Regions from separate parts of the Parageobacillus sp. NEAU-HV-2 genome, predicted to be linked through region 3. Evidence: riboswitches for the same ligand, from Rfam matches in the RefSeq annotation. Region 3 holds a riboswitch; each other region holds the start of a gene.
What was found. A riboswitch is a leader RNA that binds a small molecule or an ion and turns the genes downstream of it on or off. The one in region 3 is predicted to bind S-adenosylmethionine.

Region 1 (7,725 bases), 120 kb from region 3:
GGTCGTGTATGTCAAAAGAAAGTTCCTTTGATATTGTTTCGAAAGTTGACTTATCGGAAGTCACCAATGCGATCAACATCGCACTGAAAGAAATTAAAAACCGCTACGACTTTAAAGGCAGCAAAAGCGACATTTCTCTAGACAAAGACGAACTCGTCCTTATTTCCGACGATGAATTTAAATTGGAACAGCTCAAGGACGTGCTGATTGGCAAGCTCATTAGACGAGGCGTGCCGACGAAAAATATTCAATACGGCAAAATTGAGCCGGCTTCTGGGGGGACGGTGCGCCAACGCGCTAAACTTGTGCAAGGCATCGACAAGGAAAACGCGAAAAAAATCAACACGATCATAAAAAACACCGGCCTGAAAGTGAAAAGCCAAATACAGGACGATCAAATCCGCGTCAGCGGCAAAAGCAAAGATGACTTGCAAAAGGTTATCGCCGCGATTCGCGAAGCCGACCTGCCGATTGATGTGCAATTTGTCAATTATCGATAAAAACGTGATGCTACGGGCACTAATCGCCCGTAGCATCTTTTTTCATGCCCTTTCCCTCTATTTCCATTATGCGTTTTAGACACAATTATTCAAAGAAAAAGCCCCAGCCCGACAATACTAGACGTAATGATCAACAAAGCAGCAAAAGCAATCGGAAGAATGTCTCGCACAAATTGCCCTTCATGTCCAGACTGGTTAGTGATAGAAGCTGCTAAAGCGATTCTCGATGGAGATGCCATGGTCATGTTCGATGCGGAGACATTTTGTGCGGTGGCATATAATAGTGCGGGACTATGTAATTGCTCAGCCATCGTGCTTTGAAAATGGGAAAACATAGCGTTAGCCGCGCTGTTGCTGCCGCTCATAAATCCGCTGATCGCACCGATGAGCGGAGAAGCGATGATAAACCACGAACCTACTAATGCGGCAATATTAGCAGCCAGGAAATTCGTCATTCCCGCCCCCTCCATCACGCTCGACATCGCGATAAAGCCCGTTGTTGCTATTACGGCGGGATATACTTGTTTGATGGTTTTTTCTATACAGGTTTTTAGTTGAACGCTAGTCAGCCGATATAGCCATATCGCTGTCAGCGAAGCAAGGAACAGGGCAAAACCTGGGCTATACAACAGCTCCAAATGAAAATGATATTCTGGCCATTGAATAACGAGGATGCTTGTAACTATGCTCTTACATGCAGCAGAGAAATGGGAAACGAATATATATATCGTTAAAACGGCATATGGTACCATTGCCTTCCAAAAGTTTCCCCTCCCAATAACTACATGCGTCGTAGCGGCCTTGCCCCTCTTTTGGCTGATTAACGCCTTTAGTTTCCAATAGGCAATGAGCAAAAAAGCGGCAGCTCCTCCCGCCAATACGCCCGCCAGTTCGGTAGATATATACACGCTGGAAGCCCATGTCACAAATGACAGCACGAACGAAACGATAATAATGGAATCAAAATATTGTCTTATCGACTTTTTGCCGCCGCTAATGGCCACAATAATAACCGCATAAAAAAGAAAAAGCGGCATACTTACCATCGCGCTATACTCCCCCAATTGATGCAAAGGAACTCCAGATAACTCCGCATTAATGACCGTACCGATGGCAAGCGCTCCCCACGGCACGGCCGACTGCGTCAATAACGATAACATCATTGTCTTTTTCGCTGAAAATCCTAGCGAAAGATATAATGGGGCAGCAATCACCACAGCAATGCCAAATCCGCTGACCGCTTCTAGAAAAGGACCTAAAGCGGCAGAAATAAGCAGCCCCTGTTCTGCTTTTGAGCGGCAAAAGCGTGATAAACCGTAGGACATCATATTCATCGCTCCGCTTTCATTCAGCAAGTTGTATAAAAACAGCCCAAGCCCTAATACATAAATGACCGTCACCGCCAGCAGCATTCCACGAACGGAGAAATGAAATAAATTCTGCACCGAGGCATCAAAAGAAAAAAAAGCCAATACGAAAGCCAATCCATACGAACAGACAGCGGTGTACAGCGCAGACATTTTAAGCCAAACTAAACAAATGAGAGCGAATAAAATAGGTAACCCTGCTAATAAGAAATGAATCGCATCATGCATGGAACATGCCCCCCCTCCCCCTTTATCCACTATAGTGGATATATATTATTCTCTAGAACGTGTTGCAAAACGCATAATGGATGCATAAATGCACATAAAAAATCCACCACCTTGAAGATCATATACAGTGACCAAAACCAACTACCAAGGGGTGGACAAGATCATGATTTCCAATTGGAACAGCGAACATGCATGGTCTTATGAAATCGACTCACTTTTAGCATCCTTATTTCGATATATTGACTCTCTATATCGTTGCCGGAAATGCCGTATGTGACAGGAAGGCCGCCGGCGTCGAAAAAATCTTTGAATTTGGATCATTGTTTCCAGACGAACATGAGAAAACGGTTCAATACTACGACAAACACATAAACCTTGGCAAGATTGGGATGTCCGGCAGCATGCAAGGTGACGGATGCCGCCCCAAAAATCGTCACTTCCAAGATAAAGTGCCACGGTTCTGGAAGGAGTAACGGCGCACCGGGGGAACCGAACGTCCCCCAAATCAGCGCGATCAAAAGCGGGATCCCAACCATCAAACCGATCTTACCGAGCATATTTTCTCCGTTCTTGAATCCCCAATATGCGAGTGCGGCCAAAACGCATACTTCCAAAAGGAAACGCAAAAATAGATTCGCCAGTTTAATTTCCATGTTCATTCTCCTTTTTTGACATCATTCAGTCGTTTTGTCATTTTGAGGCTGGATTCACTCCAGCGATTTCTGTTTTCGGCGAATCCCTGTCAGGAACGTATCGATCAGAAACCGGAGTGTCACGTCATGGTCGAGTGGAATTCTAAATTCTCCTTTCTGTTCCAAGGAAGCGAAACCATGGAACATGCTTCGCAAACCACGCACTGCATGCAGTGCTGTTTCGTCATCAAGATCGTATGCGTGAAGCACACGCAGAGTCAGGTTCACAATCTCACGACCTGCACGTTGTATATCTGGATCTAGTGAATCGGGCGCTTGCAAGGTTGCTTCATACAAGCCAGGATGGGTTCGAGCAAACGTTACATAAGCTTTCCCAAGCGCATGCACCGCATCATCACCGGACCGTCCGATGGCCGCTTGCGCCAGGGTGCTGTAAAGTTGTTCAAGGCCATAAACCGCGAGTTGTTTTCTTAAACCGTGCAATCCTTCGATGTGGTTGTACAAGGATGGGGGGCGGACGCCGAGTTTTTTAGCCAATGTAGCCAATGTGACGGCATCCAGTCCGTCTTTATCGGCAATTTCTGTTGCAGTTTGCAGAATCGTTGACAAATCTAAACCGATTCTTGGAGACATCTGCGTCACTCCTTTCCTGTAGGGGGATGTATGAAACTCCGTTCGGCTTTGGCAATGGCACGGTCGATGGCTACACCTGGTTGCTCCAACATATGCCCATGTCCCACCGCTAGCAAGGATGGATGGTACTCACGTATTTTGTATGCACTTTTGAGCGCCATTTCTTTATTCCATGTAGCCATTGCCGGAAAGGGAAACCATGGTTGTACCTGTCCCGATACAGCAATCCCGCCTTTTGTTTGAAATGCATCACCGACGATACAGGCGTTGTTGCGCGTGTCGAGAAATGTCATTGAACCGGGCGTATGTCCCGGTGTGGCAATCGCCAGCAACGAGCCGATTCGATCTCCCTCCTTTAGCAAAACATCTGCTCGTGTCTGCAGTTTTTTAGGTACTCCGCCACGAATCGGTGTGTTTGGTTCGTTCGGACCCAGCGACCTGTCTCCAGACATTAAGCGGGCGTCACGTTCCGAAATATAAACGGGTACATGCGGAAGAATTTGTTTTAGCGCGTCAAGTGCTCCCACATGATCCCCATGTGCATGGGTGAGAAGGATGCGCGTGATAGGTTTTCCGATGGTTTCAGCCGCTTTCAAAATTCCTTTCACGCTGTAGGGCAGAGCAGCGTCAATCAAGGTCAATCCGTCCATTTCGTCAATCAAGTAACAATTTACGGGAAAAAAACGCGGCAAAAATGTCAGTTGAAAAACCGTTTTTTTGCGGATGATTCGCAAATGTTTCACCTCATTTTCTTGAAACTAATATTGTTAGTTTTATTATAACTAATATTATTAGTTTTTGCAAGCCGTAAGTTCTCTTATTGTGAGTAAAGTTTTCATGGGAGCTTTTTTTCCTTTTTTATAAGCGTTTTTTATTCTCTTTCCGCCGTTGCGACACTACTACCTAGTTATTGATTCCAATCATATACGTTCACTATAGTGGATAAACCTATTTTCATTAAATATCAAGCACTAATGCTTTTTCCATGAAGGATGGAATATTTTCTTGAAAACGATTCCATTATATTGAATATTTTCAGAAAATGCTTTACATTATATATTAATTATATCGTTGAAACGTTTGGCTACAACTTCATAGCGAATTTCTTATCAAGAGAGGGGGAGGGACTGGCCCGGTGAACCCTCAGCAACCTGGCGGAAGCCAAGGTGCTAAATCCAGACAGGCGAAAGCGCCTGGAAGATAAGAAGAGACGATACATAAAAAGTCTTCTTCTTATAGAAGGCTTTTTTCTTTTACCATTTTCATAGAACGGGGGAATGAGCGTGGGACTTTTGCAAGATTTAAAAGAACGCATCCTCATCGCCGATGGCGCGATGGGAACGCTATTATACTCGCACGGCGTCGACCGATGTTTTGAAGAACTAAATTTATCGAAACCGGAAGATATCATTCATATTCATGAAGCATATATCGCCGCGGGCGCCGAGGTCATTCAAACGAATACGTACGGCGCCAACTACGTCAAACTCTCCCGTTATGGACTCGCAGACGAGGTGCCGGCGATTAACCGCGCGGCGGTAAGGCTCGCCAAACAGGCGGCCAAAAATAAAGCCTACGTGCTTGGGACGATCGGCGGGTTGCGCAGCATCAATAAAAGCGCCGTTTCCATCGAAGAGGTAAAGCGGACGTTTCGCGAACAATTGTTTGTGCTGTTAAACGAGGACGTCGACGGCTTGTTGCTCGAAACGTATTACGATTTAGAAGAATTAGAGACAGTGCTTGCGATCGCGCGCAAAGAAACGGATAAGCCGATTATCGCGCACGTCTCCCTCCACGAAGTCGGCGTCTTGCAAGACGGCACTCCGCTTGCCGAAGCATTGGCGCGCTTGGAGCAGTTGGGAGCTGATGTCGTCGGTCTAAACTGCCGTCTCGGCCCGTACCATATGATCCGTTCGCTGGAGGAAGTGCCGCTGCCAAATAGAGCGTTTCTCTCTGCGTATCCGAACGCAAGCCTGCCGGATTATCGCGACGGGCGGCTTGTCTATGAAACAAACACCGATTATTTTAAAGAAACAGCGCTCGCCTTCCGTGAGCAAGGCGTGCGCCTGATTGGCGGATGCTGCGGCACGACGCCAAAACATATCGAAGCGATGGCAAACGCCTTAGTGGATCGAACACCAATTAAAGAAAAAGTCGTTAAACAACGTCATGTTCCAATTTCCATCCAAATGAACGAACCAAACACAACGCCGCCGCTGCAAGACATCGTTCGCGAGCGTCGTTCGGTGATCGTCGAGCTCGATCCACCGAAAAAATTAGGGCTTACCAAATTTCTAGAGGGCGCCAAAGCGTTGAAAGAAGCAAATATTGATGCGCTGACACTGGCTGACAACTCGCTGGCTACCCCACGAATCAGCAACATGGCGCTCGGCTCCATCGTCAAAGAGCAGCTTGGCATCCGTCCGCTTATTCATATTACCTGCCGCGACCGTAACTTGATCGGGCTGCAGTCGCACCTAATGGGCTTGCATACGCTCGGCATCACCGATGTGCTCGCCATTACCGGCGACCCATCGAAAATCGGCGATTTCCCTGGAGCGACATCGGTCTACGACTTATCGTCGTTTGACTTGATTCGGCTCATTCGCCAGTTTAATGAAGGGCTCTCGTATTCGGGAAAACCGCTCGGGCAAAAAACGAATTTTTCGATCGCCGCGGCCTTTAACCCGAACGTCCGCCATTTGGATAAGGCCGTAGAGCGCCTGGAGAAAAAAATTCAATGCGGCGCCCACTATTTTATTACCCAGCCGCTTTATTCCGAACGGCAAATCGAGGAAGTGTACGAAGCGACGAAACATCTTGAGACGCCTATTTACATCGGCATTATGCCGCTAGTGAGCGCGCGCAACGCCGATTTCCTTCACCATGAAGTACCGGGCATCACGCTGTCGGAAGAAATCCGCGCGCGCATGGCGGCATGCGGCAACGACCCAGTGCAATCAGCGCGCGAAGGAATTGCGATCGCCAAATCGCTCATTGACACCGCTTTTGACTTATTTAACGGCATCTACCTCATTACGCCGTTTTTACGCTATGAAATGACGGTCGAACTCGTCCGCTATGTTCACGAAAAAGAAAAAGCCGCGCAAGAAAGGAAGGTACTCCATGGCTAACACAACACTCGAGCAACAACTTGCCAAAAAGATTCTCATCATTGACGGCGCAATGGGAACGATGATTCAAAATGCAAAGCTCTCGGCCGACGATTTCGGCGGCGAACCATACGAAGGATGCAACGAATATTTGACGCTCACCGCCCCACATGTGATCGAGCGCATTCATGAAGCGTACTTGCAGGCGGGCGCGGACATTATTGAAACGAACACGTTTGGCGCAACAAGCATCGTGTTAGATGAATATCAGCTCGGCCATTTAGCGCTTGAGTTAAATATCGAAGCGGCCAAGCTCGCACGCAAAGCCGCCGACGCCTACTCGACTTCCGATTGGCCGCGCTTTGTCGCCGGTTCGATGGGACCGACGACAAAAACGCTGTCCGTCACAGGTGGTGTGACGTTTGACCAATTAGTCGCTGCCTACGAAGAACAAGCACGCGGGCTATTAATGGGCGGCGTCGACTTGCTGCTTTTGGAAACGTGTCAGGACACCTTAAACGTCAAAGCCGGCTTTATCGGCATTTCCAAGGCGTTTGAAGCGGTCGGCAGGCGGGTGCCGATCATGATTTCCGGCACAATTGAACCGATGGGCACGACGCTGGCCGGACAGACGATTGAGTCGTTTTTCATCTCCGTTCAGCATATGAAGCCGTTTGCCGTCGGCTTAAACTGCGCGACCGGCCCAGAGTTTATGACTGACCATTTGCGCACGCTCGCTTCCCTCGCCAATACGGCGGTCAGCTGCTACCCGAACGCTGGTCTTCCTGATGAGGAAGGGCATTACCATGAAACGCCGGAAATGCTGGCGAAAAAAATCCAGCGTTTTGCCGAAAAAGGCTGGATCAACATCGTCGGCGGCTGCTGCGGAACGACGCCGGAACATATCCGCGCCATCGCCGAAGCGGTCCGGGATCTTCCGCCGCGGCCAATTCCGCAGTCTTTTGCCATTCATGCCGTCTCCGGCATCGATCCGCTTATTTACGACGAAACAATGCGGCCATTGTTTGTCGGCGAGCGGACGAACGTGATCGGCTCGCGCAAATTTAAACGGCTGATCGCTGAAGGAAAATACGAAGAAGCGGCAGAAATCGCCCGCGCGCAAGTGAAAAACGGCGCGCACGTCATCGACATCTGCCTGGCCGACCCGGACCGCAATGAACAAGAGGATATGGAAAAATTCATTCAGCAAGTCGTTAAAAAAGTGAAAGTG
Region 2 (7,725 bases), on a different contig from region 3:
GCCGCTAGGGCCGAGAAAGGAGACAAATTCTCCTTTCTCTACGGTCAATGATATATTTTCAAGAGCCGTCACGGCAGTTTTTTCGGTAAAATAAGTGTGGGAAACGCGGTCGACGACTAAAAAGCTCATCTTTTCACCCGCTTTCGTTATTTAGCCATCACTTTTTTGGCAAATGAATTATCGACAAGCGTTTTGTGATCAATATGTTTCGGCAGTTCGCCCGCTTCTTCCATAATATTTTGCAAGTTGTTCCATTCTTTTTCATCGAGCACCGGATTAGTCGCATAGGTGCCTTGGCTTTTATAGCGGTCAACGACTTTTTCAATGATGGAAAGATCCGTATCTTTAAAGTAAGGCTGAATCACTTTTGCTACTTCCGCCGCGCTATGCGACTCTACCCATTGCTGCGCTTTATAGATAGCGCGTGTAAATTTTTCAATTGCATCTTTATTTTTATTGATAAAGCTTTGTTTTGCCATATAAGTGGTATATGGCACGTGGCCCGACTCTGTGCCAAATGAGGCGATAATGTACCCTTTTCCTTCCTTTTCAAAAATGCTTGCCGTTGGTTCAAAAAGCTGGACGAAATCGCCTGTGCCGCTGGCAAACGCATTGGCGATATTAGCAAAATCAACATTTTGAATAAGGTTTAAATCTTTATGCGGATCAATGCCGTGTTTTTTCAGTACAAATTCGCCAACCATTTGTGGCATGCCGCCTTTGCGCTGGCCGAGAAAAGTGCTGCCTTTCAACTGATCCCAAGTAAAGTTCTCAATTTTATGGCGGGAGACGAGGAACGTCCCGTCTGTCTGTGTAAGTTGCGCGAAGTTAATGACTGGATCGTTCGTGCCTTGGCTGTAGACATAAATCGATGTTTCCGAGCCGACAAGGGCAATATCGGCTCCGCCGGAAAGAAGGGTAGTCATCGTTTTATCGCCGCCCCATGTGGTGGTGAGTTCCACGTCTAACCCTTCCTCTTTAAAAAACCCTTTTTCTAGGGCGACATATTGCGGCGCATAGAATATAGAGCGAGTTACTTCCGCAAGTCGTATCTTTTTTACTTCCTCCTCTTTTTGTTGGCTGCAAGCAGCTAGAGGGATAATAAGGAGAAAGAGAAAAAGCGACATTATGGCGATTTTTTTCATGAAGGTGGCCTCCTTAACAAGTAACTTACTTCACCTTATCGTATGCAGACAAAAAAAATGTGTGAATGCCTAATGAAAAGGAGGAAATGGTCATGGATGGATATATTGTCGAGCAATATCGCTTTCCTTCCCCCAATCCGCACATTGATGTATTTCTTGTCACGTATTTATGCCAAGGGCTAAAAATGAAAGGCTTTTTGGCTATACCGAAAGCGCCTGGAGTGTATGACGGTTTTTTATATTTGCGCGGCGGTATTAAAAATGTCGGGAAAGTGCGCCTGGCGCGCATTACTCAGTTTGCCTCGTACGGATTTGTTGTGATGGCGCCGTTTTACCGCGGCAACCAAGGAGGGGAAGGAAATGAGGATTTTGCCGGAGAAGACCGCTATGATGCGCTTGCCGCGTTTCGGCTGCTGCAGCAGCATCCAAAAGTGAATGAAAAGCGGATTCATGTTTTTGGTTTTTCCCGTGGGGGAGCGATGGCGCTGCATACGGCGATTTTAGAGCCGGGCGTTTGCTCTGTTGCGGTGTGGGGCGGAGTTTCCGATGTAGCGCTTACCTATTGGGAGCGGGAAGATTTGCGGAAAATGATGAAGCGGGTCATCGGTGGGACGCCGGCAAAATATCCGGAGCGATACCGCTGGCGGACACCATTATACGAAATCGAGAAAATTCATGCTCCTGTCTTAATCATTCATGGGGAAAAAGACCGCAATGTTTCGATTGAGCATGCGTATCGTCTTGAGAAAAGACTGAAAGAATTAAATAAGCAAGTGACAACATGGTATTTTCCACATTTTACGCATTATTTTCCACCAAAAGAAAATCGTGAAACCGTCCGGCGGTTGACAGAATGGATGAAAAGACAGCCGAATGTATGATACGATAAAAAGAAAAGGGGTGTGTTGCAATGGGCATGCCGCTGGAGCTGCAAACGCTGATTGTCACAAAAGGGAAAGAAAAGCGAGTAAAAGATAATTTGTTTATTTTAGAAAAAGACGGATATCGCCTTTATCCTCTTGATATTCCGCTAGAGGTTAGAAGAACGCTGCAAAGCGAAGCGAGTGGTCAAGCGGTGGTAAAAAAACTGGAACTTGCCGATAATCGAACGATTGTCACGTATGAGCTTGTCTCCTTGCATTCAACGAATTAAAAAAGGAGGGAATCGTTCCCTCCTTTTCGATTATACAAGCGGACCGCCAAGCGCTTCAATTTCCGGCGCGATATGCTTGAATTTTTGGAAGTTTGCGCGGAATTTTGATGCCAGTTCTTTTGCTTTTTGTTCATATGCATTTTTATCAGCCCATGTATTTTGTGGCTGCAGCACTTCATCTGGAACTCCTGGAATATGAAGCGGAATGGCCAAGCCGAAAATAGGATCTTTCACTGTTTCGACATTGTCTAGTTCTCCTTCGACTGCTGCTTGCACCATCGCGCGTGTGTAAGCTAGCTTCATGCGGCTGCCAACTCCGTACTCCCCGCCGGTCCAACCAGTGTTGACAAGGAATACCCGCACGTTATGTTCAACGATTTTTTTGCCGAGCATTTCTGCATAGCGCACAGCCGGGAGCGGCAAAAATGGAGCGCCGAAGCAAGTAGAGAACGTCGCCTGCGGAGAAGTGATTCCCCGTTCGGTGCCGGCGAGCTTGCTCGTATAGCCGCTTAAGAAATGGTACATTGCTTGTTCACGCGTCAGTTTGCTGATTGGCGGCAATACGCCAAACGCGTCTGCAGTTAGGAAAATAATCGTCGATGGGTGGCCAGCGATGCTTGGGTCCACGATGTTGGCAATTGCCTGAATCGGGTAAGCGGCGCGCGTATTTTCCGTTAATGTTGCATCATCGTAATCTGGTATTCTTGTCTGTTCATCAAGCACCACGTTTTCCAGCACCGCTCCGAACCCAATGGCGTCAAAAATTTGCGGTTCTTTTTCACGAGATAGGTTGATGCATTTCGCATAGCATCCGCCTTCGATATTAAAGATGCCGCGGTTTGACCAGCCGTGTTCGTCATCACCAATTAAGCGGCGGTTTGGATCAGCGGAAAGCGTCGTTTTTCCCGTTCCCGACAGTCCGAAAAATAATGCCACGTCTCCTTCTTTGCCGACATTGGCGGAGCAATGCATCGAAAGAATCCCTTGCTCCGGAAGCAAATAGTTCATCACCGAGAAAATGGATTTTTTCATTTCGCCGGCATATTCCGTTCCGCCGATTAGCACGATGCGGCGTTCAAAAGAAATGATAATAAACGTTTCTGATTTTGTTCCGTCCACCGCAGGATCTGCTTTGAAATTTGGAGCGGAGATCACCGTAAATTGCGCTTCATGTGTTTGTAATTCCTCTGCGCTTGGGCGAATAAATAATTGATGGGCAAATAAATTGTGCCAAGCAAATTCGTTAATGACTTGAATCGGCAAACGATATTTAGGGTCAGCGCCGGCAAAGCCTTTAAAGACAAACACTTCGTCTTTGGCCATTAAATAATCGAGTACTTTATTATATAATCGTTCGAAAACTTCCTCCGAGATCGGCTGATTGACTGTTCCCCAATCAATTTTTGCTTTTGTTGACGCCTCTTCGACAATGTATTTATCTTTCGGTGAGCGGCCTGTATATTTGCCTGTTGTTACCGCTACTGCCCCAGTAGCTGTTAACCGGCCTTCTTTTCGCTGCAACACTTTTTCCACCAGCTGCGCTACCGATAAATTATGAAATACGTTTGGTTTTTGCAATAATAAAGAAAGTTTATTGGTCATTTTTGCGATCCCCATTGTTCAAAACCTGCCTTTTTATATTTAATAACCTCTTTAAATAGTATAACACATTTTTATTATTAGTCCATACTATTTGTGACGATTTCTTTTATTTATTTTTCCTGTTTTTTTCAAAAAAAATTCGCCACATTTTGTTGACTTTTTCGGCTTTATTACGATATGATAAGTCATTGAACGGATACTCTTATCCCGAGTTGGTGGAGGGACAGGCCCGATGAAACCCAGCAACCGTCACAACTGGAAACATGTGAAATGGTGCTAACCTGTGGCAAGGCGATGTCCTTGAACGATAAGAGTGAAAGGAGCAATACGATTGCAATGACCTTTCCTCACCGTTACAGGAAAGGTTTTTTTATATGAGAAAATGAACAAGGGAAATGAGTACCGTATCGCTCGCCGTTTGCGGCACCATCATTTTTTGATGTTTGATTACGGAAAGAGGAGGAAAATGACGAATGTCAGCAAAAAGACGTTTATTTACTTCAGAGTCTGTAACAGAAGGTCATCCAGATAAAATTTGCGACCAAATTTCCGATGCGATTTTAGATGCGATTTTGGAAAAAGATCCGAACGCTCGCGTTGCCTGCGAAACGAGCGTGACAACAGGGCTTGTGCTCGTAAGCGGAGAAATTACGACATCGACATATGTGGATATTCCAAGAATCGTTCGCGATACGGTTCGCGAAATCGGCTATACGCGCGCCAAATTCGGTTTTGACGCGGATACATGCGCCGTGTTGACATCGATTGACGAACAGTCGCCAGATATCGCGATGGGGGTCGACCGGGCGTTAGAAGCTCGTGAAGGTCAGATGACTGACGAGGAAATCGAAGCGATCGGTGCTGGAGACCAAGGGCTAATGTTTGGATTTGCCTGCAATGAAACGAAAGAATTAATGCCGCTTCCGATTTCGCTGGCGCATCGTTTAGCACGCCGTTTAGCTGAAGTTCGGAAAAACGATATTTTGCCATATTTACGTCCAGATGGTAAAACACAAGTAACGGTAGAATATGACGAAAACGGCAAACCGGTTCGCGTTGATACGATTGTCGTATCCGCACAGCATCATCCGGAAATTACGCAAGAGCAAATTGAACGTGATATTAAAGAACATGTCATCAAGCCGGTGGTGCCAGCCGAACTGATCGATGAAAATACGAAATACTTTATTAACCCGACAGGCCGTTTTGTCATCGGCGGACCTCAAGGGGACGCTGGTTTAACGGGACGGAAAATTATTGTAGACACGTACGGCGGTTACGCGCGTCACGGTGGCGGCGCATTCTCTGGAAAAGATCCGACAAAAGTAGACCGTTCTGCAGCATATGCAGCCCGCTATGTCGCGAAAAATATCGTGGCGGCAGGACTTGCCGATAAGTGCGAAGTGCAACTCGCCTATGCGATCGGGGTGGCAAGACCGGTCTCGATTTCCATTGACACATTTGGCACAGGAAAAGTATCGGAAGACATTTTAATCGAAGTCGTGCGCAACAACTTCGACCTACGCCCGGCAGGCATTATTAAAATGTTAGATTTGCGCCGTCCGATTTACAAACAAACAGCTGCTTACGGCCATTTTGGACGTACCGATATCGACCTGCCGTGGGAGCGTACAGATAAAGCAGAAGCATTGAAAGAGCAAGCTTTTTCCTTGGCGAAGCAACAATAAATGAATGAATATGGAAAAGAGAGTTACAGCAACTGTAGCTCTCTTTTTTTAATCGATATGTTAACGTTTTATTTAAAAAAAAAAGGAAAATTTTATAGTTTTATTGCTTCAAATCTATGATATAATCAAGCATGCTGAATATAAAGAAGTAGGTGAAATACACATGTGCGGGTTTATTGGTTGTGTTTATGATCAGCCAAAAATGCTAGACGAGCAATGGAAGAAAACGTTTGAAGAAATGAATAATATGATCACGCATCGTGGTCCAGACGACGAGGGGTATTTTTTCGATGACTATGTCCATTTTGGCTTTCGTCGGTTGAGCATCATTGACTTAGAAGGGGGTCATCAACCATTATCGTACGAAAATGAGCGATATTGGATTATTTTTAATGGAGAAATTTATAACTATATTGAGCTGCGCGAAGAGTTATGTGCGAAGGGATACGAATTTGCCACATACTCTGATACGGAAGTGATTATTGCGCTATATAGTCATGAAAAGGAAAAAGCGGTAGAGAAGCTCCGTGGCATGTTTGCGTTTGTCATTTGGGATAAAGAAGAAAAAACGATTTTTGCCGCGCGTGATCCATTTGGCATCAAACCATTTTTCTATCTTGAAGAAGAAGGACGGACGTTTTTTGCATCGGAAAAGAAAAGCATTTTGCATGCGATGGAAAATAATGTTCTCGATTATGACGCGCTTCAGCACTATTTAACATTTCAATACGTGCCTGAGCCAATGACGATTTCCGTTGGCATTAAAAAATTAGAGCCGGGTCATTACATCAAAAAGAAAGTCGGTGAACAATTAACGGTACACCGTTATTGGAAAGCATGGTTTCAGCCAGTATGGAAATCGGAAGATGAATTCGTCAAAGAGATTCGCGATGTTTTATTTGATTCCGTGCGGGTACATATGCGCAGCGATGTGCCGGTTGGCTCTTTTTTATCCGGTGGAATCGATTCTTCGCTCATTGCTTCGATTGCCAAACAATTTCATCCGAACTTTAAAACTTTTTCGGTCGGTTTTGAAAGAGAAGGGTTTAGTGAAATTGAGGTGGCGAAAGAAACAGCTGAAAAATTAGGGGTGGAAAACATCAGCTACGTTATCCCGCCAGAAGAATATATGGAAGAGCTGCCGAAAATCGTTTGGCATCTGGATGATCCGCTTGCCGATCCAGCGGCTGTTCCGCTTTATTTCGTCGCCCGCGAAGCAAGAAAGCATGTAACGGTTGTTCTTTCTGGAGAAGGAGCGGATGAGCTGTTCGGAGGGTACAACATTTATCGTGAACCACAGTCACTAAAAATTTTTGAGCGGATGCCTGACGGGGTAAAATCGGCATTGCGCATCATTGCTCGCATTCTCCCAGAAGGGGTAAAAGGGAAAAGCTTTATCGAGCGCGGGGTAACGCCGATGGAAGAACGCTATATAGGAAACGCGAAAATGTATAGCGAAGAAGAAAAAGAGGGATTGCTAAAAGCATACAAGCACGGACTGGAATATACAACCATTACCCGTCCGTTTTATGAGGAAACCACTCATTATTCGCCTGTCAACCGTATGCAATATATCGATATTCATACATGGCTGCGCGGGGATATTTTGCTAAAAGCCGATAAAATGACAATGGCCCATTCGTTGGAATTACGCGTTCCGTTTTTAGATAAAGCGGTCTTTGAAGTGGCGGCCAAAATTCCACCAGAAATGAAAACGGCTAATAATACAACAAAATACATTTTACGCAAAGCGGCAGAAGGCATTGTTCCCGACCATGTCCTTCACCGCAAGAAGCTTGGTTTCCCTGTGCCAATTCGCCATTGGCTGAAAAATGAAATGCACGATTGGGCGAAAACAGTTATCAAAGAAAGTGAAACGGATCATTTGTTCCATAAAGATGTGCTATATCGCCTGTTAGAGGAGCATTGCGCCAATAAAGCGGATCATAGCCGGAAAATCTGGACTGTGCTAGTCTTTATGATTTGGCACCAAGTATATATCGAAAAAAAATACGATTTTTCCCGTCTATATAAAAAAGAAAAAGACAGACAGCCCCTATCCATCTAATCAGGTTGATAGGTGATTGCCTGTCTTCCCATTTGCGCCCAGGCGTCTAAAAAATCGGCCTTGGGTGCT
Region 3 (7,725 bases):
CCGATGACATTCGGTTTTCCGGCGCCAAATACGGAAAAGCCGATATATGCGGCCGCTACGCCGTCCATTAGAAAGGAAGCGCCGGCCGATACTTGTCCCGTTCCGATGCGGGAGGCGAGAACAATGCCGCCAAGCGCCGCAAAAAAGCCGCTGATGACGTACGCATATGTGCGATAGCGGTTGACAGGAATCCCCGAAAGCCGTGCTGCTTCGCGATTTTCCCCCGTCATATAGAACAATCTCCCCGGTTTGGTGTACGTCAAAAACAAATGGGAAGCAATAACGATGATTAGCATAAGCAAAACGGAAAACGGAATGCCAAACACTTCCCCTTGGCCGATAAATAAAAAGGAAGGAATGAATTTGCCCGGCGCCGTTCCTCCGTCTGGAAGCGGCATGTCGTTGTAGATGGAAAATCCTTTCGTATATGTCAGCTGCACGCCGTTAATCGCATACATCGTCGCCAATGTAGCCAATAAATCCGGCAATTTCAATTTCACAATTAATAACGAGTTTAATAAGCCGACGGCGATTCCAAGCAAAAGCGGAACAAGCAACGTAACGAGAATTTCCTGGCGATATAATACGAGCGCCGCGGCGCTGGCGATGGTTGCTAGGCTGACAGTCGAGCCGACGGATAAATCAAATCCATCGACAATAAGAGAAAATGTAATGCCAATCGCAACGAGTGTAACGATGGAAATCGAGCGCAAAATATCGCTGAAATTTTCGTACGTAAAAAAGCGGTCTTGTGTGATGCCAAAATAAGCGATAACAACGAGAATGGCAAGCAATGTGCCATGTTTATACAAAAATTCAAGAAGAGATGGCGCTTGCCTTTTCTTGGCGACCGAAACGGCTGGCTGTGCCATCCACCTCACCTCCGCTGCAGTAATAAATGAGTTGTTCATAGGTGATATCATGGGCAGGCACGCGTTGGATCAGCTTGCCGTCCACCATGATGTAAATCGTATCGGCAATATCAAGCAGTTCTTGAAATTCGCTTGTTAAATACAAAATCGCTTTTCCCTCGTCGGCAAGGGAGCGGATGATCGAAAATACTTCTTGCTTGGCGTTGATGTCAATTCCTTTTGTCGGCTCGTCAAAAATAAATACGCGCGCATCGGTTTTTAACCATTTCCCGATCACGACTTTTTGCTGGTTGCCGCCGCTTAATTGCCGCACGCTTGCTGACAGGAAAGGCGGATGAATTTGCAAGGAATCGACAAGTTGCTTGGCAACGGCCGTCTCTTTCTTCTGCAGCACCCACTGCCATTTCGTCAATGAGGATAGCAGCCGGACGGTAAGATTGGTGCGAACCGATTCCTGCAGAAAAAGCCCTTGTTTTCTCCGTTCTTCCGGAATTAAGCAAATGCCGGCCGCAATCGCCTCTTTTGGGGAAGAAAACACATAACGTTTTCCGTCTATCCACCATTCGCCTGTCGTTTTGCTGCTGGCAATTAAACTTTCCGCCAATTCCGTTTTTCCTGCTCCGACAAGCCCGGCGATGCCGACAATTTCCCCTTTATGAACGTGCAGGTCGACCGTTGTGTTTGTTTTTGCGATATGGAGCTGTTTCACTTCAAAAAGAAGGTCATCCCCGTATGTGCGCGTTTCCCTTTGCGCGGCTGTATAAGAGCGTCCCACCATATAGCGGATCATTTCCTCTAGAGAAAGAGAGGCGACATCCCCATGGTGGACGACGTTCCCATCGCGCAAAATCGTGACGCGGTCGCAAATCTCTTTAATTTCCTTTAGTTTGTGAGAAATATAGATAAATGAAACACCTTGCCCTTTGAGCTCATTGATAATCGCAAACAGCCGCTTTGTTTCCGTCTCGCTCAGCGCGGCGGTCGGCTCATCCAAAATGATGTAGCGGGCCGAGGAGGACAGGACTTTTGCCAGAACAATCAGCTGTTTTTCATGCAGGGAACATTCGCGGATGAGCTTGGCCGGCGAAATCGACAGGCCGACGCGGCGCAACAACTCTGCAGCCCGCTCTTTTTGCTGTTTCCAAGAAAGAAAAGGCTTTTGTTTTGTCTTGGCGATCTCATCGGCGGCAATATTTTCATAGACGGTCAGTGCCGGAAAGAGAGCCGTATCGACTTCCTGAACCACTAAACCGATGCCCGCCTTTTTGGCATCGGCAGGCGAGGAAAACTGATATTCTTTTCCATCAATCGTAATCGTACCTTGATCAGGGGAAAGAGCGCCGGCCAGAATTTTCATTAATGTGCTTTTTCCGGCACCATTCATCCCTAAAAGGGCGTGAACTTCCCCATGTTGAACATGGAGGCTCACGCCGTTTAATACGTTGACAGCGCCAAATGATTTATAAATATTGTTCATGTAAAGGCCGTTCATTTGTTCTTCACCTGTGCTTCCAGCGTTTTCATCCAAGGGGAAATCGCCACATTCGACTGTCCCCATCCGGCGATGTATTGGTGAAGGTCTTTCATCGACACTTGTTGGTTAGGCAAGTCGGACCGTTTGACTAAATGCGGTTCGAGTGAGTAAATGTTTGGCGTTTTTTCCCCGGCGATTTTTTGATAAGCAAAGCGGACTTGGACGCGGCCGACTTCCGCCGGGTCTGTTGCGGTTGTAGCGACCCATGGGCTGTTTGGCTTTTGCATCATTTGCAAATCTTCATCGCTTAAATCAATGCCATATACTTTAATTTCACTGCGTCCTGCTTGTTCGATCGCGCGCGTTGCGCCTTTGGCAAATTCGTCCCAAGTCGCAAACACCGCATCAATATCGCCTTTATTCGGATATTTTTTCAAAATCGCTTCCATTTGCGTTTGCGTGTCCAAAGCGGTATTGGCGCTGGCTGTACCGAATTTCGCCACTTCTTTGATGTTCGGATAGCGCTTTTTAAACGCATCGTAAATCACATGGCGCCGCTCCATCGGCGTAAACCCGCCAACCCAAATCGTGACAATGTTTCCCTCGCCATTTAAGTCTTCGGCCAACGTTTTTAACGTTTTCCAGGCGAGGCTGTAGTCGTCTTGGTCAATGACCGTTACGCCTGGGATGTTTAAATCGTTGTCAAATGCGACGACAGGAATGCCTTTTTCGACCGCCTTTTTCACCGGTCCTTCGAGCGCATCGGCACGACCATGGTCTAAAAGAATCGCATCAACATTTTGCGTAATCGCTGTTTCGACATAGGAAGCCATTTTCGTTAAATCGTTGTCCGCGTTGTAAATTTGCACCTCGCCGCCGAATTTTTGCACTTGTTCTTTTACGCCGGCGATATATTGCGAAGAAAAGGTGCCGATCGACATTTGCATAATGGCGGCGATTTTAATCGGTTTCTTTAATTTGGCAGGGATTTCTGCCTGTTCGGTCGCTGCCGCCGTCGTTTTGCTTGTTGTCTCGGCCGTGCCGTTTTCTTGTTTGGCCGGTTTGGAACTGACGGCATCTTGTTCGTTCATGCAGCCGCTCAGGATGATGATAACGGAAAAAAGAAATGCGAATAAATAGTTCAGCCTAAATCGCTTCATGGTGTGCCTCCTTTGCAAATAGTGCTGACAGTTTGGTTTCATAATTGCCGCGAATAATGCCTTTTTCGGTAATGATAGCCGTAATGAGATGGTGCGGCGTGACGTCAAAGGCTGGATTATAGACGTTGACCCCTTCTGGGGCAATTCGCGTTCCGGCAAGATGGGTCACTTCTTCCGGATTGCGCTCCTCAATCGGAATTTCATCGCCTGTTTTTGTCGCTAAATCGATCGTCGACAGCGGCGCGGCTACATAAAACGGAATGCCGAACGCTTTGGCCAGCAAGGCAAGGCCAAACGTGCCGATTTTATTGGCCGTATCGCCATTAGCGGCAATGCGGTCAGCACCGACGATGACGGCGGTAATGTTTTTTGCTTTGATCGTCTGCGCTGCCATATTGTCGGTAATAAGCGTCACATCTACGCCGGCCTGCATCAATTCCCACGTCGTCAATCTTGCCCCTTGCAGGACAGGGCGTGTTTCCGATGCGTACACGTGCAGGTTCATTCCTTTTTCTTTCGCCAAATAAAACGGGGCAAGCGCTGTGCCGTACCGGGCGGTGGCGATCGAGCCGGCGTTGCAAATCGTTAAAATGCGATCGCCGTTTTGAAACAAAGAAAGCGCATGTTCCCCGATCCGTCGGCAAACGTCTTCATCTTCAATTTGAATGCGAATCGCTTCATGGACGAGCGTCGTTTTTGCTTCATTGACAGAGGAAACATGGGAGACGCTCGTAACGAGGCGGTCTAGCGCCCAAAACAGATTGACCGCCGTTGGCCGGGCGCTTGCTAAGTAGTCACGGTCTTTTTGCAGTTGTTTTTTGAAATTTTCCACTGATTCTGTTTCATATTGCTGAGCGGCAAGCGCGAGGCCGTAAGCGGCGGTAATGCCGATTGCCGGTGCGCCGCGCACTTTCAGCGACGCAATCGCCTCCCAAACGTCTTTAATATTTTTCAATTGCAAATATTCCGTCACTAAAGGCAACTTTTGCTGATTTAAAATCGTAATATGCGTGTCGTTCCACTCTACAGAGCGAGGAATTACGAATGGTTCTGCCATATGGTTCTTCCTTTCATTATGTTAATTCGCTGGTGTTAGCACGGTTTGTGCGAAAAGAGAACGAATTTCTTTGGTACTAGATAATGTTTCACGTTGCAAGATGAGGCTTCTGCCAAGACGAAGCGCATGTCGTTTTGCTTGCAAACGGTTCTCTTTATTTTCGATGCCGTCAAGATCAGCAACATGTGCCAACCCAATCGTGCGGCGGATTACTTCGCAGCCGGCAAAACCGATCGCATCGACAAAGGTGTTGTGCAGCACCTCTTCTAATAGTCCTTTCGTTTTTGCATACGGCTCGACATTGTGCGTATGCCAAAGTTCAGAAAAGATCGTCGCAAATACATCCCAAGTTTTGTCGATATGGGCAAATAACGGTTCTTGTTGTGGTTCTGGGCGGGACAACGCATTTAACAATAAGTTTGCGAAAAACTGACCGATATCAAAGCCGAACGGGCCGTAAAACGCAAATTCCGGATCGATAATTTTTGTTTCTTCTTCGCTGGCGAAAATGCTGCCTGTGTGTAAATCGCCGTGAATGAGCGCATCCCCTTCGGTTAAAAACTTGCGCTTTAATTTGGCAACTTCTAAATGAAGCTTGTCATCGTTCCAAAGCGCTTCGACATCGTCGCGCAGTTCTTCTTCAAAGTTGTTCGTTTCATGATTAAAAAACGGATCGGTAAATACGAGATCTTCCGTGATTTTGCACAGTTCGGGATTGACAAAGCTTTGCGCCAGCTGTTTTTTTTCTTGCTGATTCATGCCGAAATCCGACGTGTAAAATAACGTTTTTGCGATAAATTCGCCGATATGTCGGGATAGAAGCGGATATGTTTTTCCTTCGATTAAGCCTTTGCGGGCAATTTGCAAATGGGATAAATCTTCCATCACGGTAATGGCTAAAGATTCATCGGAATAGTAAACTTTTGGCACATATTGCGGCGCATAGCTTGCGAATGTGCGCAGCGCATTGCTTTCGATTACCGCGCGTTTTAAGGTGAGCGGCCAGCTTTCCCCAACGACTTTCGCATATGGAAGGGCTTGTTTGATGATAATTCCTTTTTTCGCTTCTTTATCGACGATGCGGAAAACGAGATTAAGGTTACCGTCCCCGATTTCCCGGCAGACAAGCGGCGCTCCTTCGCGGAAGAGGCCGAGGCGCACGGCTAAAGAAATGGCTCCTTGTTCTGTTAACGGTTCATAAACGGATGAATGTGAGATCGACATTGGAATAAAATCCCCCTTCATAACTAAATTAAAAAGCCTCTTTCTGCGTAGAAAGAGGCTTGAAGATTCCAATTCTTCGCACCTCTTATCTTCCAGAAAGAACGAGTCTTTCTGTTGGACTTAGCACCGTGCCCTGCGGAAGTTGGAACTTCCGGCGCCGAAAAAACGTGCGCCCTATCTCACGATAGTATTACGGTCGGTTGCTGGGCTTCATTGGGCCAATTCCCTCAGCCAACTCTTGATAAGAGTATTTTCAGTATATTCATTTTTCGAATTTTTGCTTATGTTAGAAAATATTTGTGCGTTTGATTCGAATCATACACGCTGACGAATTTATTTGTCAATACTTTTTGTAAAATTTTTTTCTGCCGCCTGATAATATTCAGGACGGCGGTCGGCAAAAATCGGGATGCGCGCCCGCACTTCCTGCACTTTTTGCAAATCGATTTGCGCCGTGAGTGCGCAAGGCTCCTCGCCCGCCTCGGCAATGATTTCTCCCCATGGATCGATGATCATGGAATGGCCGGCAAACACGTTGTTCGGGTCGCTGCCGGCGCGGTTGCAAGCGACGACATAGCATTGATTTTCAATGGCGCGCGCCGCAAGCAGCGTGCGCCAATGGGCAAGGCGGGGGAGCGGCCACTGGGCAACGACAAACAGCACTTCCGCCCCCTGGACCGCATGGACGCGGATCCATTCCGGAAAGCGGATGTCATAGCAAATGACACCGGCGCATAAGGTGTTTTCGAGCGTAAATAAACCGGTATCCTCCCCAGGCTGGAGGTAAAGATGTTCATCCATCAACTGAAAGAGGTGCAGTTTGCTGTATTCGCCAACGACTGTGCCGTTTCGGTCGACGACATACATCGTGTTTGTCACGCCTTTTGCCGTTTTTTTGGCGACTGAACCGGCGACAAGATGGACGCGGTACGATTTTGCCAGTTTGGTAATGAACGCTTTCACACGTTCGCCGTTTTCATCGGCGATTTCATCGAGACGAGTTAAGTCATAGCCAGTCGTCCATAGTTCAGGAAGAACGATGACATCCGGACGTTCTTTTGCAATTTTTTCTATTTCTCTTTCTACAACCTGTTCGTTTTCGTGCGGACTGCCGAAGACAATATCCAGCTGCAGGCAGGCAATTTTTAATGTCATTCGTGTTCACCTCGAAAAAATTTACTTTACATTTTGATTTTTACGATATATGATGTTGCACTAGAATTTCAAGAAATTTTTGAGAAGGTGTTAAGCATGACAAAACAATTTCCGTTATCCGACCTGTTAGAAGGGCTTCCAAAGCAGTTTTTCGCCTCATTAGTCGCGAAAGTAGCCAAAAAAATCGCGGAAGGATACGATGTCATCAATTTAGGGCAAGGAAATCCGGATCAGCCGACACCGCCACATATCGTTGAAGCGATGCAAAAGGCGGTGGCAAACCCGAAATATCACAAATATTCGCCGTTTCAAGGGTATTCTTTTTTGAAACAGGCGGTTGCCGAGTTTTACGAACGGGAATACGGCGTGACCGTTGACCCCGAAAAAGAAGTCGCCATTTTGTTCGGCGGCAAAGCGGGGCTTGTCGAGATTCCGCAATGCCTCGTGAATCCTGGTGATATCGTGCTCGTTCCTGACCCGGGGTATCCTGACTATTGGTCGGGGATTGCGCTGGCGCGTGCAAAAATGGTGATGATGCCATTGCGTGCCGAACATGGGTTTTTGCCTGATTATAGTGACATTCCTCGCCATATTGCAGAAAAAGCTAAACTTATGTTTTTAAATTATCCAAATAATCCAACCGGAGCGACTGCTTCGCAGGAATTTTTCGAGGAAACGGTGTCGTTTGCCGCCAAGCACGGGATTTGCGTCGTCCATGATTTTGCTTACGGTGCGATTGGCTTTGATGGAAAAAAACCGGTTAGCTTCCTTCAGGCAGAAGGG
Region 4 (7,725 bases), on a different contig from region 3:
TCAGCGCGCAGCCAAAGCGATTCGCGAAGGCAAGTTTAAAGAGGAAATTGTACCCGTCGAAGTGACCGTGAGAAAAATTGAAAACAACAAACTAGTCGAAAAAACGATTCTTTTTGAAGAGGACGAAGGGGTCCGTCCGGATACGAATATGGAAACGCTGGCCAAGCTTCGTCCGGCATTTTCCATTAATGGAACGGTAACGGCCGGAAATGCGTCGCAAATGAGCGATGGCGCGGCGGCGGTGATGGTGATGGACCGCGAAAAAGCAGAATCGCTCGGCTTAAAACCGCTCGGAAAATTCCGTTCGTTTGCCGTTGCCGGAGTGCCGCCGGAAGTAATGGGAATCGGTCCGGTGGCGGCGATTCCGAAAGCGTTGAAACTAGCTGGCTTGGAGCTTTCCGATATCGGATTAATCGAGCTGAACGAAGCGTTTGCTTCGCAATCGATCCAAGTCATTCGTGAGCTTGGATTGGATGAAGACAAAGTCAACGTCAACGGTGGGGCGATTGCGCTAGGCCATCCGCTCGGTTGCACGGGAGCCAAACTGACCCTGTCCCTGCTTTATGAAATGCGCCGCCGCAACGTGCAATTTGGCATCGTGACGATGTGTATTGGCGGCGGTATGGGTGCAGCGGGAGTATTTGAATTAATCTAATCGGATCTAGCGGGCGGCGTAGTTCGTCGCCCGACGATATAAAATCAAAGGGGAGGAGTACAAAAATGGCAAAAACATTGGAAAATGCGATTAAAGGTGGCAGCTTCCTTGTCGAAGATATTCCTTGCGAACGCGTGTTTACACCGGAGGATTTTACCGATGAGCACAAAATGATTGCGAAAACGACGGAAGATTACGTCGTCAATGAGGTGCTTCCGCAACTTGAGCATTTAGAAAATCACGAATTTGACCGCTCTGTGAAACTATTAAGAAAAGCGGGCGAGCTCGGATTGCTTAGCGCTGACATTCCGGAAGAGTACGGCGGATTAGGCCTGGATAAAATCAGCTCCGCGTTAATTGCGGAAAAAATGGCACGCGCTGGCGGTTTCTCGATTTCCCATGGTGCCCATGTCGGAATCGGGTCGCTTCCAATCGTTTTGTTCGGAACGGAAGAACAAAAGCAAAAATACTTGCCGGCGCTTGCGACGGGTGAAAAAATCGCCGCCTATGCGCTGACAGAACCTGGTTCTGGTTCCGACGCATTAGGAGCAAAAACGACGGCGAAATTAAACGCCGAAGGCACCCATTATATTTTAAACGGGGAAAAACAATGGATTACGAACGCCGGATTTGCGGATATCTTTGTCGTATATGCGAAAGTAGACGGCGAGCATTTCTCTGCATTCATCGTGGAACGGGACTTCCCGGGCGTATCGACCGGTGCGGAAGAAAAGAAAATGGGAATTAAAAGCTCGTCAACACGGACGTTGATTTTACAAGATGTGCCTGTTCCGAAAGAAAACTTGCTTGGCGAAGTCGGCAAAGGACATGTGATTGCGTTTAACATTCTCAATATCGGACGTTATAAACTTGGCGTCGGCGCGGTTGGCGGCGCAAAACGGGCACTTGAAATTACGCTTCAATACGCAAATCAGCGCCAGCAATTTAAACGGCCAATTTCGCAATTTACGTTAACGCAAGAAAAGTTCGCGACGATGGCTTCCCGCTTGTACGCAACCGAAAGCTCCGTTTATCGTACAGTCGGTCTATTTGAGGAGCGGATGGGCCTTTTGGATGAAGAAAAAGCAAAAGACGGAAAAGAAATCGCCAAATCGATTGCCGAATATGCAATTGAATGTTCGTTGAATAAATTCTTTGCGACGGAAACATTGGATTACATCGTGGACGAAGGCGTACAAATCCATGGCGGCTACGGATTTATGCAAGAATATGAAATTGAACGCGCATATCGCGATTCCCGCATTAACCGCATTTTCGAAGGGACAAATGAAATCAACCGCCTGCTCGTTCCAGGAATGTATTTGAAAAAAGCGATGAAAGGCGAGTTGCCGCTTTTGCAAAAAGCGCAACAGCTGCAAGAAGAATTAATGATGCTCGCGCCGGAGGAAGTCGGTGACGGCGTGCTTGAGCAAGAAAAATATTTAGTGCGTAACGCGAAAAAAATCGCGCTTATGACGGCAGGATTGGCAGCGCAAAAATTCGGCCCGAAACTCGAAGAACAGCAAGAAATTTTAGTCAATATTGCCGATATTGTTGCCAATATTTACGCGATGGAATCGGCGCTGCTTCGCACGGAAAAAGCGATCAAAAACTCCGGCGAAGAGAAAAACAAACAAAAAATCCTTTATACGCAAATCTTCTGCCAAGAAGCGTTTAATGAAATCGAAGCCCATGCCAAAGAAACGCTCATTGCCGTGGAAGAAGGCGACGCATTGCGCATGATGCTGTCCGCTTTGCGGAAGTTGACACGCTACATGCCAATCAACATCATTGCGAAAAAACGCGAAGCCGCGGCCGCGCTCATTGAAGCAGAACGTTATATTGTGTAATAATGGAAAGTACCAGGACTTGTCCTGGTACTTTGCTTATAAAGGATGGGTGAAAATGGCGTTAACGTTTTATTGGTATCCAAAATGCAGCACGTGCCGAAAAGCAAAAAAATGGCTTGACGAACATGGAATCGACGTACAAGCCGTGCATATCGTCGAAAATCCACCGAAAAAAGAGGAATTGACGGAGCTTTATCGCAAAAGCGGGCTGCCGTTGAAAAAATTTTTTAATACAAGCGGTATGAAATATCGGCAGTTAGGGTTAAAAGAAAAAGTGAATACCGCTTCCGAGGAAGAGCTTCTTGAAATCCTTGCCTCGGACGGCATGCTGATCAAACGGCCGATTTTAACCGATGGAACTCGTGTCCTCGTAGGTTTTCAAGAGGAGCAATATGAAAAATTTTTCAACAAATAAGACGAATTCAGTGAGTTTTTTGGTAAAATCGGTTATGATGAAAAAGAGCATATTTTGTCAATATGGAGGGATACGAACATGAATACGCCAAAGGAATTACGCTATTCAGAAGAGCATGAATGGGTGCGTGTAGAAGGAGACAAAGTACGCATCGGTATTACGGATTTCGCGCAATCAGAGCTAGGAGATATCGTGTTTGTCGAACTTCCGGAAGTAGGAACGGAACTTACCGCCAATGAACCATTTGGCAGCGTGGAATCGGTCAAAACGGTGTCTGAGCTTTACGCGCCGGTCAGCGGCAAAGTCGTTGAAGTCAATGAAGAATTAAACGATAACCCCGAATATGTAAATGAGTCCCCATACGAAAAAGCATGGATGATTGTCGTCGAGCCAAAAGATATGAGCGAGATCGATAATTTACTGACGGCCGAACAATATGAAGAAATGATAAAAGAAGGTTAAACTTTCCTGCAATGAATCATTAAAGGGATGGGCACCCTATACATAACTGAATGGACAAAAAGGGGTGCTTCTATCACATTAGAAGCAAAACAAGTCAACGTCATTGATCGCGTGACAGGCAAAATCAATGGCGATTCCATTCAGCTATATGAGGGGAATGAGCAAATAGGCCATCTTCCCCTTTCGCAAGTAAGCCATTTGCTGTGGGTATGCACAGCAAAATGGATCAATAAGAAAATGACCGTCACCGTTGAACCAGATCAAAAGTATGTCGATTGCGACGGTGGGGCTGGTTGGTGCTAAAAGCAGCGGTGTGATGCCGTTGCTTTCTTCTTGTTTTTATAAGATACGGTTTATGAAGCAGCGCTTGCCCTGCCTGTTTCTGCGGCGGAAATCAAGGCTAGCGTTATCATATAAATAATAGTACAACGACATTTACTTTTAGGTGATTGTTTATGACGGAAAGCGAAAAAGTGATTATTGTCGAAGGACGCTCTGACAAACAAAAAATCGCCAATATTCTAAATGAACAGGTGGAAATTATTTGCACGAACGGGACGATTAGCGATGCTAGGCTGGAGGAGCTGATTGACGAGCTTTATTATAAAGACGTTTATGTATTAGTCGATGCCGATGAAGCGGGCGAAAAATTACGTAAGCAGTTTCGCCGCGAATTTCCAGAAGCGGAGCATATTTATATCGACCGTGCCTACCGCGAAGTAGCAGCAGCGCCAAATTGGCATATTGCACAAGTATTATTGCGTGCGAATTTTGATGTGCATATGAACTATTTATCGAAAAGGTGAATAGGCAATGAAAAAAATAGAGCCGTTTGAAATTGATGAGGCCATTGGCAACGAAGAGATTGTTTGCCTTTATTTATATACACCGATGTGCGGCACTTGTCAGCTTGCCAAACGAATGCTGGAAGTAGTCGAGGAATTGTTTCCGTTTCTTCCTTTTTACCAGACGGATATTAATTATATGCCAGAGCGAGCGGTTGCATGGAAAATCGAAAGCGTTCCATGCCTTCTTTTATTTCAGGACGGCAATATCGTTAAAAAGTGGTATGCGTTTCATTCTGTTCCTTATTTATATGAAACGATCAAAGAGATGTTACCAAACGATAATCGGTTTTGTACGAACCGAAAGACAGACTAAGGGCGACGATCCCCTCCTCAGCTATCCATGTTGCAAACATCCGTTATTTTGACTGCATTTGACATATTTCTTGGGAAATGATAAGAACTTTGCTTGTTTTCCGGATGATTTGTCGAGATTTTTGTAAAGGATTCTTCTCGCTAGATATGGAAATAAATGAAACAGCAGTAACGGAGGAGGAGGGGAAATTGGATATGCGTGAACTAGTCAAACAGCTTGCCGAACGAATGAAAACATTAAATCATCTATTGCCGATTTTACCGGAGGAAGAATTGTACGTTCGCTTTGAGTCCGAAACGGGAACAGCAGTCGTAGTGATTTCAAAACATCGAATCAGCCCCAAAGTGGAAGTAGACGAACGGCGGGTATTAACGGTGCGCGGGTCAAAAGAGGCATTGGAATCACTATTAAGCGGAAGGATGAAATTACAGCAGCTAATTCGTCTGCAAGAAGTGCATATTTCGGGAAGTTTCCGGCATATGCTATTGCTTGAGTCCTTGCTTCACTTAGCCAAGCCATACCGACGTGTTTGCTAATGATTGGCGATTTGCTTTTAGATGAAAAGGAATTGACAAGTATAATAAACAGCGTTAAAATATTCAGAAAAGATAGATGAATTGGGGACCGATTTTAAGCTGAACCGACAAGAAGCAGAGCACCAACGAGATGGTTGTCCATGAAAGCCAAGCGGAATAAGAGTGAACGTCTACACGAATTTTGCACGCTGTAATTTGCTCATTTTTCGTAATTCTAAAAAAATAGATTCTTATCAAGAGAGGTGGAGGGAACTGGCCCAATGAAACCCGGCAACCGGTTGCGATAACACGGTGCCAAGTCCAGCAGAGCAAAATGGCTCTGGAAGATAAGAAGAGTATATATCCCTCTCTTCTTAAAGGAGAGGGTTTTTATTATAAAAAGGTAAAGGGGAGAAGTATAGTGAGTGGAAAGCAATATCGTTTAGAGACAATAGCCGTTCACGGTGGGGTAAAGCCGGATCCTGCGACCGGCGCGCGAGCAGTTCCGATTTACCAGTCGAATGCCTATTTATTCGCCAATACGGATCATGCCGCCAATCTATTTGCATTGCGGGAAGAAGGATATATTTATACACGCATTCATAACCCGACCGTTACCGCATTGGAAGAAAGAATAGCTCAGCTAGAAGGAGGCGTTGGCAGCCTTGCCTTAGCCAGCGGAATGGCGGCGATTACCCTGGCGATTTTAAACATCGCCGGCGCAGGAGATGAAATCGTATCGGCAGCGACGATATATGGTGGTACATATAATTTGTTCGCTAATACATTGCCGAAATACGGAATTAAAACCCACTTTGTCGATCCGTCTAATCCGGAAAACTTCCGGGCCGCGATTACGCCAAAAACGAAAGCGATTTTTGCGGAAACCATCGGCAATCCTAGCTTGCACGTGTTGGATATCGAGGCGGTTGCGCAAATTGCCCATGAAGCGGGAATTCCACTGATTATCGACAATACGTTTGCCACTCCGTATTTATGCCGGCCGATTGAATATGGTGCCGACATCGTTGTTCATTCTGCTACCAAATGGCTTGTCGGCAATGGAACGACGCTAGGCGGCATTATTGTTGATGGCGGCAATTTTGACTGGAATTCGGAGAAATTCCCAGGGTTTACTACTCCTGATCCAAGCTATCACAATCTTGTCTATGCCGAAGCGCTTGGCAATGCGGCTTACATTGTCAAAGCGCGTGTACAGCTGTTAAGAGATTTAGGTCCGGCGATCAGTCCGTTTAACGCGTTTCAAATTCAGCTTGGAATGGAAACGTTGCATGTCCGTATGAAAGAGCATATTGCTAACACGAGAAAAATTGTCGAGTATTTGGATCGCCATCCTGCAGTCGATTGGGTGCTTTATCCGGAACATGACAGCCATCCAGCAAAAGAGTTGGCGAAAAAATATTTGCCAAATGGAGCCGGTTCGATCGTTGTTTTTGGCTTAAAAGGCGGCAGGGAAGCAGGTGCGAAGCTCATTAACCATGTGAAATTATGGTCGCATGTTGCAAATGTCGGCGATGCGAAAAGCCTTATCATCCACCCAGCAAGCACAACGCATCAACAGCTAAACGAAGAAGAACTAAAATCGTCGGGGGTAACGGAGGATTTAGTCCGTCTGTCCGTCGGGATTGAAAACGTCAATGACTTAATCGAGGATTTAGAGCAGGCCATTGCCGCTGCGACAGGTATTACTTCTATTTCCGTTTCATCATAAAACAAGATTCCCGAAAATATGGACGCAAAATTTTTTATTGACATGGTTCAATATAGGGTGATACAATCACATTTGTGATTAATGGAGAATTTGTAATTGAATAATGCGATTGTTGCGCTCTTATCAAGAGAGGTGGAGGGATGTGCCCAATGAAGCCCGGCAACCGTCAGCACATACGCTGAAATGGTGCCAATTCACACAAAGCATCTGCTTTGGGAGATAAGAGACGGAATGGTAATGATTACCTTTCTGTTCTCTTCGAGCAGAAAGGTTTTCTTTTTGGAACGAGCCGCCTGCTAGATGAAGGAAGGTGAAAATGTGCATGATTACATTGGAAAATGTGACGAAAATATATGAAGCGGCAAACGGATCGGTCACTGCAGTCGATCATGTTTCTTTACAAATTAAAGAAGGGGAAATTTTTGGAATTATCGGATATAGCGGCGCGGGGAAAAGCTCGCTCATCCGTCTTCTTAACGGATTGGAAAAACCAACAAGCGGTAAAGTCATTGTTGCCGGACGGGATATGGCTAATATTAAAGGAAAAGAATTGCGAAAGGCTCGCCAGGAAATCGGGATGATTTTCCAGCATTTTAATTTATTATGGTCAAGAACCGTTCATGAAAATATTGCATTTCCTTTAGAAATTGCTGGTATCCCGAAAGAAACGCGGAAAAAGCGGGTCGATGAGCTAATTCAGCTTGTCGGGCTGCAAGGAAGAGAACATGCTTACCCGTCACAGCTGAGCGGCGGGCAAAAGCAGCGCGTTGGCATCGCGCGTGCGTTAGCAAACAATCCAAAAGTGTTATTGTGCGATGAAGCGACATCCGCGCTAGACCCGCAGACAACTGATTCCATTTTGGAACTTTTGGTGGATATTAATAAACGTTTAGGATTGACGATCGTATTAATTACCCATGAAATGCACGTAATTC

Region 1: another riboswitch for S-adenosylmethionine. It lies ahead of AC1WMD_RS01010 (bifunctional homocysteine S-methyltransferase/methylenetetrahydrofolate reductase); the one in region 3 lies ahead of mtnK (S-methyl-5-thioribose kinase).
Region 2: another riboswitch for S-adenosylmethionine. It lies ahead of metK (methionine adenosyltransferase); the one in region 3 lies ahead of mtnK (S-methyl-5-thioribose kinase).
Region 4: another riboswitch for S-adenosylmethionine. It lies ahead of AC1WMD_RS10530 (O-acetylhomoserine aminocarboxypropyltransferase/cysteine synthase family protein); the one in region 3 lies ahead of mtnK (S-methyl-5-thioribose kinase).

What each region holds. Positions count from the first base shown of each region.
Region 1 covers NZ_JBXUJJ010000001.1:178,597-186,321, reverse strand. The annotation lists gene AC1WMD_RS01040 (YajQ family cyclic di-GMP-binding protein) at 9-500, shown strand; gene AC1WMD_RS01035 (L-lactate permease) at 590-2,095, opposite strand; partial or broken gene AC1WMD_RS01030 (ISNCY family transposase) at 2,259-2,404, shown strand; gene AC1WMD_RS01025 (YrdB family protein) at 2,413-2,748, opposite strand; gene AC1WMD_RS01020 (TetR-like C-terminal domain-containing protein) at 2,803-3,381, opposite strand; gene AC1WMD_RS01015 (MBL fold metallo-hydrolase) at 3,387-4,115, opposite strand; SAM riboswitch class I at 4,485-4,588, shown strand; gene AC1WMD_RS01010 (bifunctional homocysteine S-methyltransferase/methylenetetrahydrofolate reductase) at 4,665-6,515, shown strand; gene metH (methionine synthase) at 6,508-7,725, shown strand, end outside.
Region 2 covers NZ_JBXUJJ010000002.1:17,928-25,652, forward strand. The annotation lists gene AC1WMD_RS03625 (ABC transporter ATP-binding protein) at 1-129, opposite strand, end outside; gene AC1WMD_RS03630 (ABC transporter substrate-binding protein) at 147-1,145, opposite strand; gene AC1WMD_RS03635 (alpha/beta hydrolase family protein) at 1,238-2,026, shown strand; gene AC1WMD_RS03640 (DUF2584 domain-containing protein) at 2,056-2,298, shown strand; gene pckA (phosphoenolpyruvate carboxykinase (ATP)) at 2,329-3,915, opposite strand; SAM riboswitch class I at 4,100-4,214, shown strand; gene metK (methionine adenosyltransferase) at 4,374-5,588, shown strand; gene asnB (asparagine synthase (glutamine-hydrolyzing)) at 5,752-7,656, shown strand; gene AC1WMD_RS03660 (C39 family peptidase) at 7,653-7,725, opposite strand, start outside.
Region 3 covers NZ_JBXUJJ010000001.1:302,050-309,774, forward strand. The annotation lists gene AC1WMD_RS01715 (ABC transporter permease) at 1-872, opposite strand, end outside; gene AC1WMD_RS01720 (sugar ABC transporter ATP-binding protein) at 817-2,364, opposite strand; gene AC1WMD_RS01725 (sugar ABC transporter substrate-binding protein) at 2,361-3,506, opposite strand; gene mtnA (S-methyl-5-thioribose-1-phosphate isomerase) at 3,493-4,563, opposite strand; gene mtnK (S-methyl-5-thioribose kinase) at 4,585-5,787, opposite strand; SAM riboswitch class I at 5,870-6,035, opposite strand; gene AC1WMD_RS01740 (carbon-nitrogen family hydrolase) at 6,121-6,942, opposite strand; gene AC1WMD_RS01745 (pyridoxal phosphate-dependent aminotransferase) at 7,039-7,725, shown strand, end outside.
Region 4 covers NZ_JBXUJJ010000005.1:174,591-182,315, forward strand. The annotation lists gene AC1WMD_RS10490 (acetyl-CoA C-acetyltransferase) at 1-655, shown strand, start outside; gene AC1WMD_RS10495 (acyl-CoA dehydrogenase FadE) at 721-2,505, shown strand; gene AC1WMD_RS10500 (arsenate reductase family protein) at 2,561-2,920, shown strand; gene gcvH (glycine cleavage system protein GcvH) at 2,999-3,382, shown strand; gene AC1WMD_RS10510 (DUF2553 family protein) at 3,410-3,685, shown strand; gene AC1WMD_RS10515 (toprim domain-containing protein) at 3,838-4,188, shown strand; gene AC1WMD_RS10520 (thioredoxin family protein) at 4,196-4,543, shown strand; gene AC1WMD_RS10525 (SCP2 sterol-binding domain-containing protein) at 4,732-5,079, shown strand; SAM riboswitch class I at 5,307-5,412, shown strand; gene AC1WMD_RS10530 (O-acetylhomoserine aminocarboxypropyltransferase/cysteine synthase family protein) at 5,480-6,790, shown strand; SAM riboswitch class I at 6,908-7,016, shown strand; gene AC1WMD_RS10535 (methionine ABC transporter ATP-binding protein) at 7,113-7,725, shown strand, end outside.